One region of the Staphylococcus sp. IVB6214 genome, then DNA from elsewhere that is predicted to be linked to it. Evidence: predicted binding sites of a transcription regulator. Region 1 holds the regulator's gene; each other region holds the start of a gene.
What was found. Region 1 encodes Rex, which represses fermentation and respiration genes when NADH is low (regulators of the CRP and FNR family bind a similar motif). Its sites were predicted from a motif close to TTGTGAAATATTTCACAA; they were not measured.
Positions count from the first base shown of each region.

Region 2: a site for Rex is predicted at 1,207-1,224, ahead of MUA51_RS06330 (citrate synthase). Genes of this name have one in related genera too.
Region 3: a site for Rex is predicted at 965-982, ahead of qoxA (cytochrome aa3 quinol oxidase subunit II). Genes of this name have one in related genera too.
Region 4: a site for Rex is predicted at 1,789-1,806, ahead of MUA51_RS09585 (nitrate reductase subunit alpha). Genes of this name have one in related genera too.

Region 1 is NZ_CP094723.1:1,607,892-1,611,113, forward strand. It holds gene MUA51_RS07910 (sulfurtransferase TusA family protein) at 72-296, opposite strand; gene MUA51_RS07915 (YeeE/YedE family protein) at 321-1,403, opposite strand; gene MUA51_RS07920 (redox-sensing transcriptional repressor Rex) at 1,670-2,320, opposite strand; gene MUA51_RS07925 (ABC-F family ATP-binding cassette domain-containing protein) at 2,475-3,222, shown strand, end outside.
Region 2 is NZ_CP094723.1:1,302,887-1,306,108, reverse strand. It holds gene pyk (pyruvate kinase) at 1-955, shown strand, start outside; gene MUA51_RS06330 (citrate synthase) at 1,301-2,419, shown strand; gene icd (NADP-dependent isocitrate dehydrogenase) at 2,469-3,222, shown strand, end outside.
Region 3 is NZ_CP094723.1:682,555-685,776, forward strand. It holds gene MUA51_RS03275 (globin domain-containing protein) at 1-177, opposite strand, end outside; gene MUA51_RS03280 (immunoglobulin-like domain-containing protein) at 380-709, shown strand; gene qoxA (cytochrome aa3 quinol oxidase subunit II) at 1,149-2,252, shown strand; gene qoxB (cytochrome aa3 quinol oxidase subunit I) at 2,255-3,222, shown strand, end outside.
Region 4 is NZ_CP094723.1:1,928,858-1,932,079, forward strand. It holds gene MUA51_RS09585 (nitrate reductase subunit alpha) at 1-1,680, opposite strand, end outside; gene MUA51_RS09590 (5'-nucleotidase C-terminal domain-containing protein) at 1,947-3,222, opposite strand, start outside.

The DNA.
Region 1 (3,222 bases):
GCAAATGTTTGACAATATCTTGTATAAAAAAGAGACTGATACATGGATCAGCCTCTAACTATTCTATAACCTTATGCTTTTTGAACAGTGATTGTCCATGACGCATCACCGAGTTGCTCATAATTCGTAATAGGATAATTTTGCTCCGCAGCCCAGTTTGGGATTGATTCTGTTGCTTGCGTGCAGTCAAAATCAATTTTCAACTCGTCACCAACTGCAAGTTCTTCCATCTTTTTCTGTGCTTCTATTAAAGGGAACGGGCATACCATTCCAACTGTACCTAGTTCATATACCATAATAATATCTCCTTTATTTCTATATTATGCATTCACTGATTGCGCTTTTACACTTTGCGTTTGTCGACGTGCCGCACGTAACGGTTTGACAAACAAGAAGTAACTCATAAACCAAGTGCCTAGAATCATTGACGCTAACGCAATCCATCCTTGCCAAGATAGCGCAGCTGTTGCAACAAGTCCATTACCGATCGAACAGCCACCTGCTACGGCCGCACCAAATCCCAAAAATGTACCACCTAATGCACTGTTACGGATTGTTTTAATGTCTGGTAAGCGCCATTTAAATTCATGAGAGCCTTTTGCTGCAATATATGAGCCTACTAAAATACCGAGTACGAGAAAGACACCCCAGTCCAATACAGTCACATTACCTGTTGTTAAAAATTGAACGATATGTGCAGAAGGTGTGGTAATCCCTAATCCACCTTCACGTCCAGTCGAAATACTCATTGGCCATGCAATCATTGCAATTAAGCCAACTGCAATAGCTGCAACGAATGGATGATAACGACGTTCAAACAATATGTGACGAATCCCTGTGTAACGTTGCTTTAATCTCGGAACTGCAATGGTTGGTTTTGGTTTACGTAAAGTTTTGACAACGAAGAATGTTGTAATACCGACTAAGAGTACAAGCCATACCCAATATGGTACACCTGTTGAAACAGACATATCTGCATTTGCCACTGTATAACTTTGTAAACGTTCATTGATCGGTGCTAAAATACCAAATTTTGAAATAGCTGCAAAAAGCGCATAAAATCCTAGTGCAATCCAACTTCCGATAAGGCCTTCTCCTGCACGATAATATGTCCCTGTTGCACAGCCACCTGCTAAAATAATGCCGACACCGAAGATAAACGATCCAATAATTGTTCCAACGATAGGAAACGTCCCGTTATCAATCGTAATGAATCCAGCTGCTTTCAATCCGAAAATACCAACTGCTTGAATCGTAATCGCAACTAATAATGCATAAAACATCTTGTTGTTCTTTTGAACGTACATGTCACGAAAACCACCTGTCAAACAGAATCTTGTACGTTGCATTACAAATCCAAGTAATGCCCCAACGATTAAACCACTAAAAATAGTCCAAATCATTTTACCAACCTCCTATATCCGATTAACATTATCTGAATTATATAGAATGTCATTATATAATGCAAGGGTGAGTGTAAAATTTTATAATTTTCCATCTTTCTCAGAGAGTACCAAATGATACACAAAGTAGTCTCTCAACTTTTTAAAAGATTATTTTGCTATGAAAGACCTATCTGAAAAATAAGCGCATAAAAAAACATCAAAATTCAAAAGCTGAATTTTGATGACTTATTTGCTTACATATTCAATAATTTATGTCGACTGTATTATGCTTGTAGTGTTGAATTGTAATTTTTCATAAAAAAGAGCAATGATTGAAGTTCTACACCCAGATCAATTTGATGAACTTGTACTGATTGTGGCACTTGTACACGCTTTGGCGTGAAGTTAAGAATACCTTTAATGCCTGCTTCAACAAGTTGATCTGTAACCGCTTGTGCTGCCGATTCTGGTGTTGCAATAATCACCACTTCAAGTTTTTCTTTCTTAATAATTTCTGTCATATCTGACATTGGTTTAACAAGGACATTACCGATTGTTTCACCGATCACTTCTGGACGTATATCAAATGCTTCTGTAATTGTCATATCATCGTGGATGGAGAAGTTGTAAGTAATCAATGCGTGACCGAGATTACCGACACCTACAATGCCGATGTGAATCTCTTCAGAGTCACTTAATTCTGATTTGAAGAAGTCTAGAAGGTTGTCAATGTTATAGCCGTATCCTTTTTTGCCAAGCTCGCCAAAATAAGAAAAGTCACGTCGAATCGTTGCTGAATCGATATTCAAGCCTTCGCTAATCGCTTTAGAATTGACACGATTTTCACCTTTCGCTTTTAACGTGTTTACAAAGCGATAATACAAAGGCAGGCGTTTCAAGGTCGCTCTTGGAATTTTTACCGTTTCTTTAGCCATTACACAATCCTCCAAAAATATTTCTAAACATATGTGATACATTTCACAGCACAACACTATAATTATAACTGACTTTTACTCAGAAAGAAACATTTACATTTTGATGGGTATATTTTTTGTTGTACAATATATGTTAATGAAAGGAGCATCCCACATGATATTAATGCAACTCAGTCAGATTTCAAAGTCTTTTGATGGCGAGACAATTTTTGATGGTGTCAACTTTGAAGTGAAAACCGGCGAACGAATTGGCATTGTTGGACGTAACGGTGCAGGAAAATCCACTTTAATGAAAATCATTGCAGGTGTAGAAGCATACGAAGACGGTCATATCTCAAAGATTAAAAACTTAAAAATGGGTTATCTGACACAGCAAATGACACTCAACACTCAAAAAACTGTGTTTGAAGAGATGTTACAACCGTTTGAGCACCTTAAACAACTCGGTGAGAAGATGCAAGAAGAAACGGATTGGCTTGCTCAACACGCAGATCGCTATGATTCGGATGCTTATCAAGAACATATGAAGCGTTATGAAAGCATATCGAATGAGTTTGAAAAGCAAGGTGGCTATGATTATGAGCGTAAAATAAAGACTGTTTTGAACGGGCTACATTTTACGGAAGCCGACTATCATCGTCCAGTCAACGACTTCAGTGGCGGTCAAAAAACACGACTTTCACTCGCTCAAATGTTACTGCGTGAACCTGACCTTTTGCTACTTGATGAGCCGACTAACCATCTCGATATGGAAACGACTGCATGGTTAGAAGATTATTTGAAGTTTTTTAAAGGGGCTATCGTCATCATCTCGCACGACCGTTACTTCTTAGATAAAATCGTCACACAAATCTATGATGTTTCTTTAGGTGAAGTGAAGCACTATGTTGGTAACTATGGTA
Region 2 (3,222 bases), 310 kb from region 1:
ACTTGGTAAACCAGTCATCACAGCGACACAAATGTTAGACTCAATGCAACGTAACCCACGTGCAACACGTGCGGAAGCATCTGACGTAGCCAATGCGATTTATGATGGGACAGATGCCGTGATGCTATCAGGTGAAACAGCAGCAGGGGCATATCCTGAAGAGGCTGTTATCGCAATGAACAACATTGCTCTTGCTGCTGAACAAGCACAAGACTACAAAAAGTTATTATCTGACCGTACGAAACTTGTTGAAACATCGCTTGTAAACGCAATTGGTGTATCAACAGCACATACAGCTTTAAACTTAAACGTTAAAGCAATCGTTGCAGCGACAGAAAGTGGTAATACGGCACGTACGATTTCTAAATATCGTCCAAAATCAGACATTATTGCAGTGACACCGAAAGCAACAACTGCAAGACAATGTTCATTAATTTGGGGTGTCTATCCAGTCATCCGCGAAGGCATCTATACAACAGACGAAATGTTAAATAACGCAGTTGCGACAGCAGTTGAAACAGAACGTGTTGTTAATGGTGACCTTATCATCATTACTGCAGGTGTACCAACTGGTGAAACAGGTACAACTAACTTGATGAAATTACACTTAATCGGTGAAGATTTAGCAAGTGGTCAAGGTATTGGCCGTACATCAGCAGTCGGTCGCACAGTTGTTGTCAACGACGCAAAAGAATTAGAAGGTAAAAACTTAGAAGGTGCGGTTATCGTAACAACTTCAGTTGATGATGCAATTGTACCTTACTTAGATGATGTAGCAGCATTAGTCACAGAAGAAGGTGGCTTAACATCTCCAAGTGCGATTATCGGCTTAGAAAAATCAATTCCGACAATCGTAGGTGTAAAAGACGTAACATCAGTAATTCCTGATAATGTTTTCGTAACAGTAGATGCAGCGCAAGGTAAAGTATTCGAAGGTTATGCTAACGTATTATAATCATTAAGTCTCATTGACAAAAGACAGTAAAATCTCAAATGGATTTTACTGTCTTTCTTTATAACACCTTAAAGAACAGGCCAATTTATTGTCATCATATTTAATTATAGTGTATGATAAATAAATGAAAAGGCATACAAAATGAGATGTCATATGAATTGAAAACACATAGAAAGCGTGTCATCATCACATTTATGCCACTAATGGCGGTTGATACATATACTATTATTAGATAATTCTGACTTCGCAAGTTCTTAAATTGTTCACAAATTTGCTAAAATTAGATATAATATATTTATGAAAGCCGTTACATTAGAGCGAATATACAGTAAAGGGGAAATTACTATGGCAGAATTAATCAGAGGTTTAGAAGGGATTATTGCAGCCGAAACAAAAATTAGTTCGATTATCGATAGCCAATTAACTTATGCGGGATATGATATCGATGACTTAACTGAAAATGCATTATTTGAAGAAGTTATGTTTTTGCTATGGAATTATCGTTTACCAAACGAACAAGAGCTTAAAGAATTACAAGAAAAATTATACGGCTATATGACGTTAAATCCACGAATGTACAGTCACTTTGAAGAGTATACGACTGACGAAGTACATCCGATGACGGCTTTACGTACATCATTATCTTATCTTGCTCACTTCGATGAGAATGCAGATGAGAATGATGAGGCAGCAATCAAAGAACGTACAATTCGTATTCAAGCGAAAGTGGCGTCTTTAGTGACTTCATTTGCACGTGTTCGTGAAGGTAAAGATCCAGTTAAGCCTGATCCATCATTGAGTTACGCTGCAAACTTCTTATATATGTTACGTGGTGAAAAACCAACAGATGTAGAAATTGAAGGCTTTAACAAAGCATTAATTTTACATGCTGACCATGAATTGAACGCATCAGCATTCACAGCACGTTGTACGGTATCATCTTTATCTGATATGTATTCTGGTGTAACAGCTGCAATTGGTTCATTAAAAGGACCTTTACATGGTGGTGCAAACGAACAAGTTATGCGCATGTTATTTGAGATTGGTTCAATTGATAAGGTAGATGCGTATCTTGAAAATGCGTTTGCAAACAAACAAAAAGTAATGGGCTTTGGTCACCGTGTATACAAAAACGGCGATCCACGTGCGAAATACTTAAAAGAAATGAGTCGCAAAATTACTGAAGAAACAGGTCAAAAAGAACTCTTTGAAATGTCTGTAAAAATTGCAGATATTATTAAAGAAGAAAAAGGTTTGTTACCAAACGTTGACTTTTACAGTGCAACTGTATATCACAGCATGGGTATCGATCATGACTTGTTCACACCAATTTTTGCGGTGAGCCGTACTTCAGGTTGGACAGCTCATATCATTGAGCAATTGGCGAACAACCGTATTATTCGTCCTCGTGCCACATATGTTGGCGAAACGAACCGTAAATACGAGCCAATCGAACAACGCTAAAATATTTTCAGAATAAGCAACTAAATTATTTTTTGGAGGTTATTTAACAATGAGTGAAAAAATCGTAAAAACAGACAGTGGATTACAAGTACCGGATCAACCAATTATTCCATTTATTATCGGTGATGGGATTGGACCTGATATCTGGGGAGCAGCAAGCCGTGTAATCGATGAAGCTGTAAAAAAAGCCTATGATGGCAAGAAAGAAATTGCATGGAAAGAAGTATTAGCAGGTCAAAAAGCATTTGATGAAACAGGCGAATGGTTACCTGCTGAAACATTAGATACCATCAAATCATACTTGATTGCGATCAAAGGACCATTGACAACACCAATTGGCGGCGGTATTCGTTCATTAAACGTAGCGTTACGTCAAGAATTAGATTTATTCACATGTTTACGTCCAGTGCGTTGGTTCCAAGGCGTACCATCTCCTGTTAAACGACCAGAAGATACAGATATGGTTATCTTCCGTGAAAATACTGAAGATATTTATGCAGGTATCGAATTCAAGCAAGGCTCAGAAGAAGTTAAGAAAGTCATTGACTTCTTACAAAACGAAATGGGTGCTAAAAATATTCGTTTCCCTGAATCATCAGGTATCGGTATTAAACCTGTATCTAAAGAAGGTACTGAGCGTTTAGTTCGTGCAGCGATTCAATATGCTTTAGACAACAATCGTAAGTCTTTAACGCTTGTACACAAAGGTAATATTATGAAGTTTACTGAAGGTGCTTTCAAGCAATGGGGTTATGACTTAGCTGAAGCAGAATTCGGTGACAAAGTGTTCACATGGCAACAAT
Region 3 (3,222 bases), 930 kb from region 1:
TTGCGCTAAAGCTGTTGATTGAAAACCTTTTTTCTGGTTTGTTTGGTTAAACATATTGCGTAGTTCAGGATGTTGACTGAACATTCTATTGTAGAATCGTGATGTGATTTCCGTACCTTTTTCTTTTAATACGGGAACTGTTTCTAAAATAATCCCTTTTTCTTCTTGTGTTAACACAACAATCACTCCTTAAAGGTATTTACTCTTTATATTATTCACTAACTATATGTATGCGTAAACAAAAACGCATGTAATAGCGAGTGAGATAACAAGCATTCACAAAAATAAAGCATGTAAGTCCATAGTAGGATTCCATCTTGTTCAAAAAAATGTATAATAGTTTGTGACAGTACATACAGAATGGAGGACCACACCAAATATGAACAAATTACTTCAATCGTTATCAGCTATTGGTGTATCAGCAACACTTGTCACACCTAACCTCAGTGTAGAAGCAACTTCCAACACAATTCCTTCTATTAAAGGAACAGAAGATGCTATTGTTGAAGTGGGCAAAACATACAACCCATTAGCTGGTGTAACTGCATACGATAAAGAAGACGGTGATTTGACTGATAAAATCAAGGTCAATGGTCATTTTGATACGTCAAAAGCAGGGACGTACCAACTGGAGTACCAAGTCATTGACTCTGATGGTGCCATTGAAACATCTTCTCGTGTCATACAAGTTGTTGATGCACCGCAATAGGTGAGATGAAAAGGCTGGTCGTCGGCGCAATATAAGCGCTTACATCGACGAGTCTTTTTCTTTTTATAATATCTCACTTGATAATACATGTTCATTTTACAAATGAGAGAAAATGTAAGCTATTAGCAAATTCCCTATATCTATATAGCAAATCCCCTTCTTTTAATGATAAACATTTTCAATTACCGGAATCTAGAAAACGTTTCCAAACCTTGCCCTGCTTATAACTACTCGCATTTTTAGTCGATTTCTACTTTTTAAGCCATTTCACAAAATGTACACATATTTTTTGAGGTGCTCTCATCCCGTGCCACGTCTAGACTGGCAAGGTCAGCACGTTTTTTTATTTGCTAAAATAACAAAAAGCCTCTTGTAAATATTACATATTATTTTAAAATTGATATAAGCCCTACAATAGTACAATTAGGAGGTTAAAAAAGTGTCAAAATTAAAGTCTTTGCTTCTAACGTTTGGAACACTGTTTCTATTAACAGGTTGTTCTAATATGGAAGTCTTAAACCCAAAAGGGCCACAAGCAAGTGAATTGAGATTTTTGATTATCTACTCAATTATCTTCATGGTTGGCATTGTTGCGGTTGTATGTATCCTTTTTGCTGTTTTCACTTGGAAATACCGTTACACGAAAACAACAGAATCTGGAAAAGTACACCACAACGCAATTCTTGAAACAGTTTGGTTTATCATTCCTGTATTTATTTTAATTGCATTAATGATTCCTACTGTTAAATCACTTTACGATTTTGAGGAGCCACCTAAAGCTGAAGACGATCCAATCGTTGTTTACGCAGTCAGTGGTGGTTACAAATGGTTCTTCGCATATCCTGATGAAAAAATTGAAACAGTGAACCATTTAACAATTCCAACAAATCGACCAATTACGTTCAAGCTTCAAGCGATGGACACAATGACAAGTTTCTGGATTCCACAACTTCACGGTCAAAAATATGCGATGACTGGAATGACAATGGAATGGACAATGCAAGCAGACGAGGAAGGTACTTACCGTGGACGTAACTCAAACTTCAACGGTGAAGGTTTCTCACGTCATACTTTCCAAGTGAATGCTGTAAGTCAAGAAAAATACGATGAATGGGTGAAAAAAGCGCAATCACAGAAAGTTATCGATCAAGATACTTTCGACAAACAACTTTTACCTATCACGAAAAATGAACAGTTAACATTCAGCGGTACGCACATGGCATTCGTAGACCCGGCTGCAGATCCGGAATACATCTTCCATGCATATAAACGCTTCAACTTTGTTCAGAAGGACTTAAACTTCACTCATGATCAAACAACAGGTGTTTTAAGCGAACCAAACAAACCAGCACGTGAAGTGACGGTTACGAATGAAAACTACCCACGCCATGGTATGGAACCTGCAATCCTTAAGAACGATGAAAAATATGATAATGAGTTCAAGAAGGACGAAGAACATACAATGGATGAAATGGAATCAATTCAAAAAGGTGCCAAAGATGCTAAGGCACACAAAGATCATAAAAGTGGAGGTGGACATTAATGATGAACTTTCCATGGGATGAGCTTCTCGTACGTGGTAACTGGATGATTACCTTAGCTCAAATTAGTGCACCATTCTTAGTAATTGGTGTCATTGCTGCAATTACGTACTTTAAGCTTTGGGGATATTTATACAAGGAATGGTTCATGTCAGTCGACCACAAGAAGATTGGTTTAATGTACCTAATCTGTGCCGTGTTAATGTTTGTACGTGGTGGTATTGATGCGATCCTACTACGTATCCAATTAACAATTCCGGACAATCCATTCTTAGATTCAAATCACTATAACGAAATCTTTTCAACGCACGGTGTAATCATGATTATCTTCATGGCGATGCCACTTGTAATTGGTTTAATGAACATCATCATTCCATTACAAATCGGTGCACGTGACGTTGCATTCCCAGTACTAAACAACATTAGTTTCTGGTTATTCGTAGCAGGTATGTTATTATTCAACCTTTCATTTATTGTGGGTGGATCACCTGCTGCAGGTTGGACAAACTATGCACCATTAGCTGGTGAATTTAGTCCAGGACCGGGTGTAAACTATTACTTAGTTGCAATCCAAATTTCTGGTCTTGGTACACTTATTACTGGTATCAACTTCTTTGTAACAATTATGAGATGTAAATCTCCAAGTATGAAATTTATGCAAATGCCAATGTTTGTTGTGACAACATTCATTACAATGTTAATTATTTTATTAGCATTCCCACCACTTACAGTAGCACTTGCATTAATGACTACTGATAGAATTTTCGATACAGCGTTCTTTACAGTAGCCAATGGTGGTATGCCAATGCTATGGGCAAACTTCTTCTGGGTATGGGGGCACCCTGAGGTATATATTCTTGTTCTTCCAGCATTCGGTATCTACTCAGAAATTATTCCAACATTTGCACGTAAACGTCTATTCGGTCACCAAAGCATGGTATGGGCGACAGGCGGTATCGCGTTCTTAAGTTT
Region 4 (3,222 bases), 320 kb from region 1:
CCAGCCACCACCGTTGACACCTTGACAACCACATAACACAACAAGGTTAAGGATTGAACGATAAATCGTATCAGAGTTAAACCAGTGGTTGATACCTGCACCCATGATAATCATTGAGCGACCGCCTGTATCAATAGCGTTTTGTGCAAATTCACGTGCAACTTGCGTCACAACGTCTGCTTTCACGCCAGTAACTTTTTCTTGCCATGCAGGTGTGTAGAATGACGCTGCATCATCAAAGCCTTTTGCTTCTAATTCATGACCGAAACGTTTCACACCATATTGTGAAGCCATTAAGTCATAGATTGTTGTAACAAGTGTTTCTTCGCCATTTGCCAATGTCATTTTACGCACTGGAATTGGACGTTCGAATACACCGTTACCTGCGTTATCAAAATATGGGAATTGAACTGTTGCAAGTGCATATTCACCTGTTGCAACTGTCATCGCTGGATCAATTTTCTCACCTTGTTCGTTCTCTAACTTAAGGTTCCATTGTTTGCCTTCTTCCCAACGTTGACCCATTGTACCGTTTGGCACTTGAATTGTATCTGTTAACGTATCGAATACGACTGGTTTCCATTCACTGTTTTCAGATGTGCTACCGAAGTCGCTTGAACGTAAGAAACGACCTGCTTTGTATCCATTCGCATCTTTGTCTAAACGGATGACGAAAGGCATATCTGAATATTGTTTTGCATAGTTGATGAACATTTCTGATGGTTCATCTTCATAGAATTCTTGCATGATAACATGTGTCATCGCTTGCGCAATCGCTGCGTCAGTACCAGGGTTTGGCGCTAACCAGTTATCCGCAAACTTAACGTTTTCTGCATAGTCAGGTGCAACTGAAACAACTTTCGCACCTTTGTAACGAACTTCTGTCATGAAGTGGGCATCTGGTGTACGTGTTAATGGCACGTTAGAACCCCACATCATAATGTATGCGGCATTGTACCAGTCACTTGATTCTGGTACGTCTGTTTGTTCACCCCAGATTTGTGGAGACGCTGGTGGTAAATCCGCATACCAGTCGTAGAAACTTAACATTTCTCCACCAAGTAATGAGATAAAACGTGCTCCCGCTGCATAACTGATCATAGACATCGCTGGGATTGGTGTGAAACCTGCGATACGGTCTGGACCATCTTTCTTAATTGTGTAGATTAATTGTGCTGAAATAAGTTGCGCTACGTCTCTCCAGTTTGCACGCACATGGCCACCTTTACCACGTGCTGCTTTGTAAATACGTGTTTTTTGCTCATCTTCAACGATAGACGCCCATGCTTTAATCGGATCGCCATGTTCACTTAATGCTTGTTTCCATAGGTCCCATAACTTACCTCTTACGTATGGATATTTAATACGTAGTGGACTGTATTCATACCATGAGAACGACGCACCACGTGGACAGCCACGAGGTTCGAATTCTGGCATATCTGGTCCACAGCTTGGATAGTCGATTTGTTGGTTCTCCCAAGTGATGACACCATTTTTTACAAACACTTTCCATGAGCATGATCCCGTACAGTTTACACCATGTGTTGTACGTACGACTTTGTCATGACTCCATCTTTCTCTGTACATTTTTTCCCATTCACGGCTCTTATGTTCCAAAACTGACCAATTGCCGTTAAACTTTTCAGTCGGCTTAAAGAAGTTTAATCCAAATTTTGCCATATTCATCCTCCTCAATAGACATAGGCTTTCCTTATTATGTCTATTGTACCTTTGCTAATTTTTTCACGATACTAGGGATTTACCTATTTATATCTCCGTATTCCCTAATTGTTAATTTTTTCACAAACTCTTGTATCCCTTGCTACGCCTAGTTGATAACGGTTCTCACTCATTTCTGAACACCCAAAAAATATGTCCTAATATACAAAAATAGACAGCGCCTTTTCTCAAAAAAGCACTGTCTATTTTGACCCTATTATAAAAAATTATGCTACTCGTTTACGTCTCATCGCATAGACACCTGCACCGATACACAAGTAGGCCAGTGCCGTCGTTCCCGCTGGCGTTCCACCCGTCTCTGGCAACATATCTTCGTCGTTGCCAGACATCGTTACAGAGTGTCCTTGCAACGTCATCGGCATATGCACAGTATTCGCTTGCAGCGATGTATCTGGCATATCCGTTGTTGACATTGCCGTCGCCACTACACCGTTATCTTCTGTTACAGCTGGTTGTTCCGGTACAGTTGGGAATGGAATTACTTTGCCCGGTACCGTTGGCTGCGGTGTTTGCGTTGGATGATTCGGGTCTTCCGTTGCAGGTGGCACTGTCACTGAGTCCTCACCTTTGACAGGTTGACCCATAATCATGCGCTGTGGTTCCGTTGTGTCATATTGCGATAAGTCAGCCGTTTTCAAGTAATCCGCCATGACTTTATCGAGTGACACACCTTCTTCACGTGGTCCGCCAAACATGTCAAAACCATCGCCACCTGACGCTGTAAAGTCATTCGTTGCAACGTTATAAATACGTGTTAAGTCTAGTGGTTCATATTGACCTGTTTTTCTGTTCAACACTTGTACTTCATTCACACGTTGTCCTGGTGCCTTGTTCATATCATAGTATACACGGACACCATTAGAGATTTGTAGCAAACCACCGTTCGCTGTGAATTGTGTTTTGCCATTAACTGTTTGCGTCGGTGCGCTCAAGCTATGTTCAAATGCTTTCAATACGTTTTCACCTGTTACTTTGATCTGAGCAATTGTGTTACCGAATGGCAATACTGTAATAATATCGCTCAGTTTCACTGTACCTGGTGCGATAGAGGCACGAATACCACCTGAGTTCGTTACAGCAAAGTCAGATGGTGTACTGAATCCATGTTGACCGTATGCTTCCATTGCATCAGCAACTGCGTTCCCTAAGTTTGTTTCTTTTGTACGCACATCATCTCGTTCACCTTTGAAGTGTACTTTGTTATTCGGGATGATCACTTCAGATGTTGCTTCTAAATATTCAGCATTTGCTTTATCAAGTTGCTTTTTCAACGCTGCATTTGGCATTAAATCAGCTACATCTTTCACATTGATCAATGTCGCTTTCGCATTGGTTAATTGACCATCTGTTACATCAAATGTCACTTTTCCGACGTTTGCCAAAGCTGTGCCAGTTTGTACCAATACATCTTTACCAAATATTCGTCCCTGTTCTAACACAGTATGTGAATGACCATCAATCACGATCATCGGATGCTTGAAA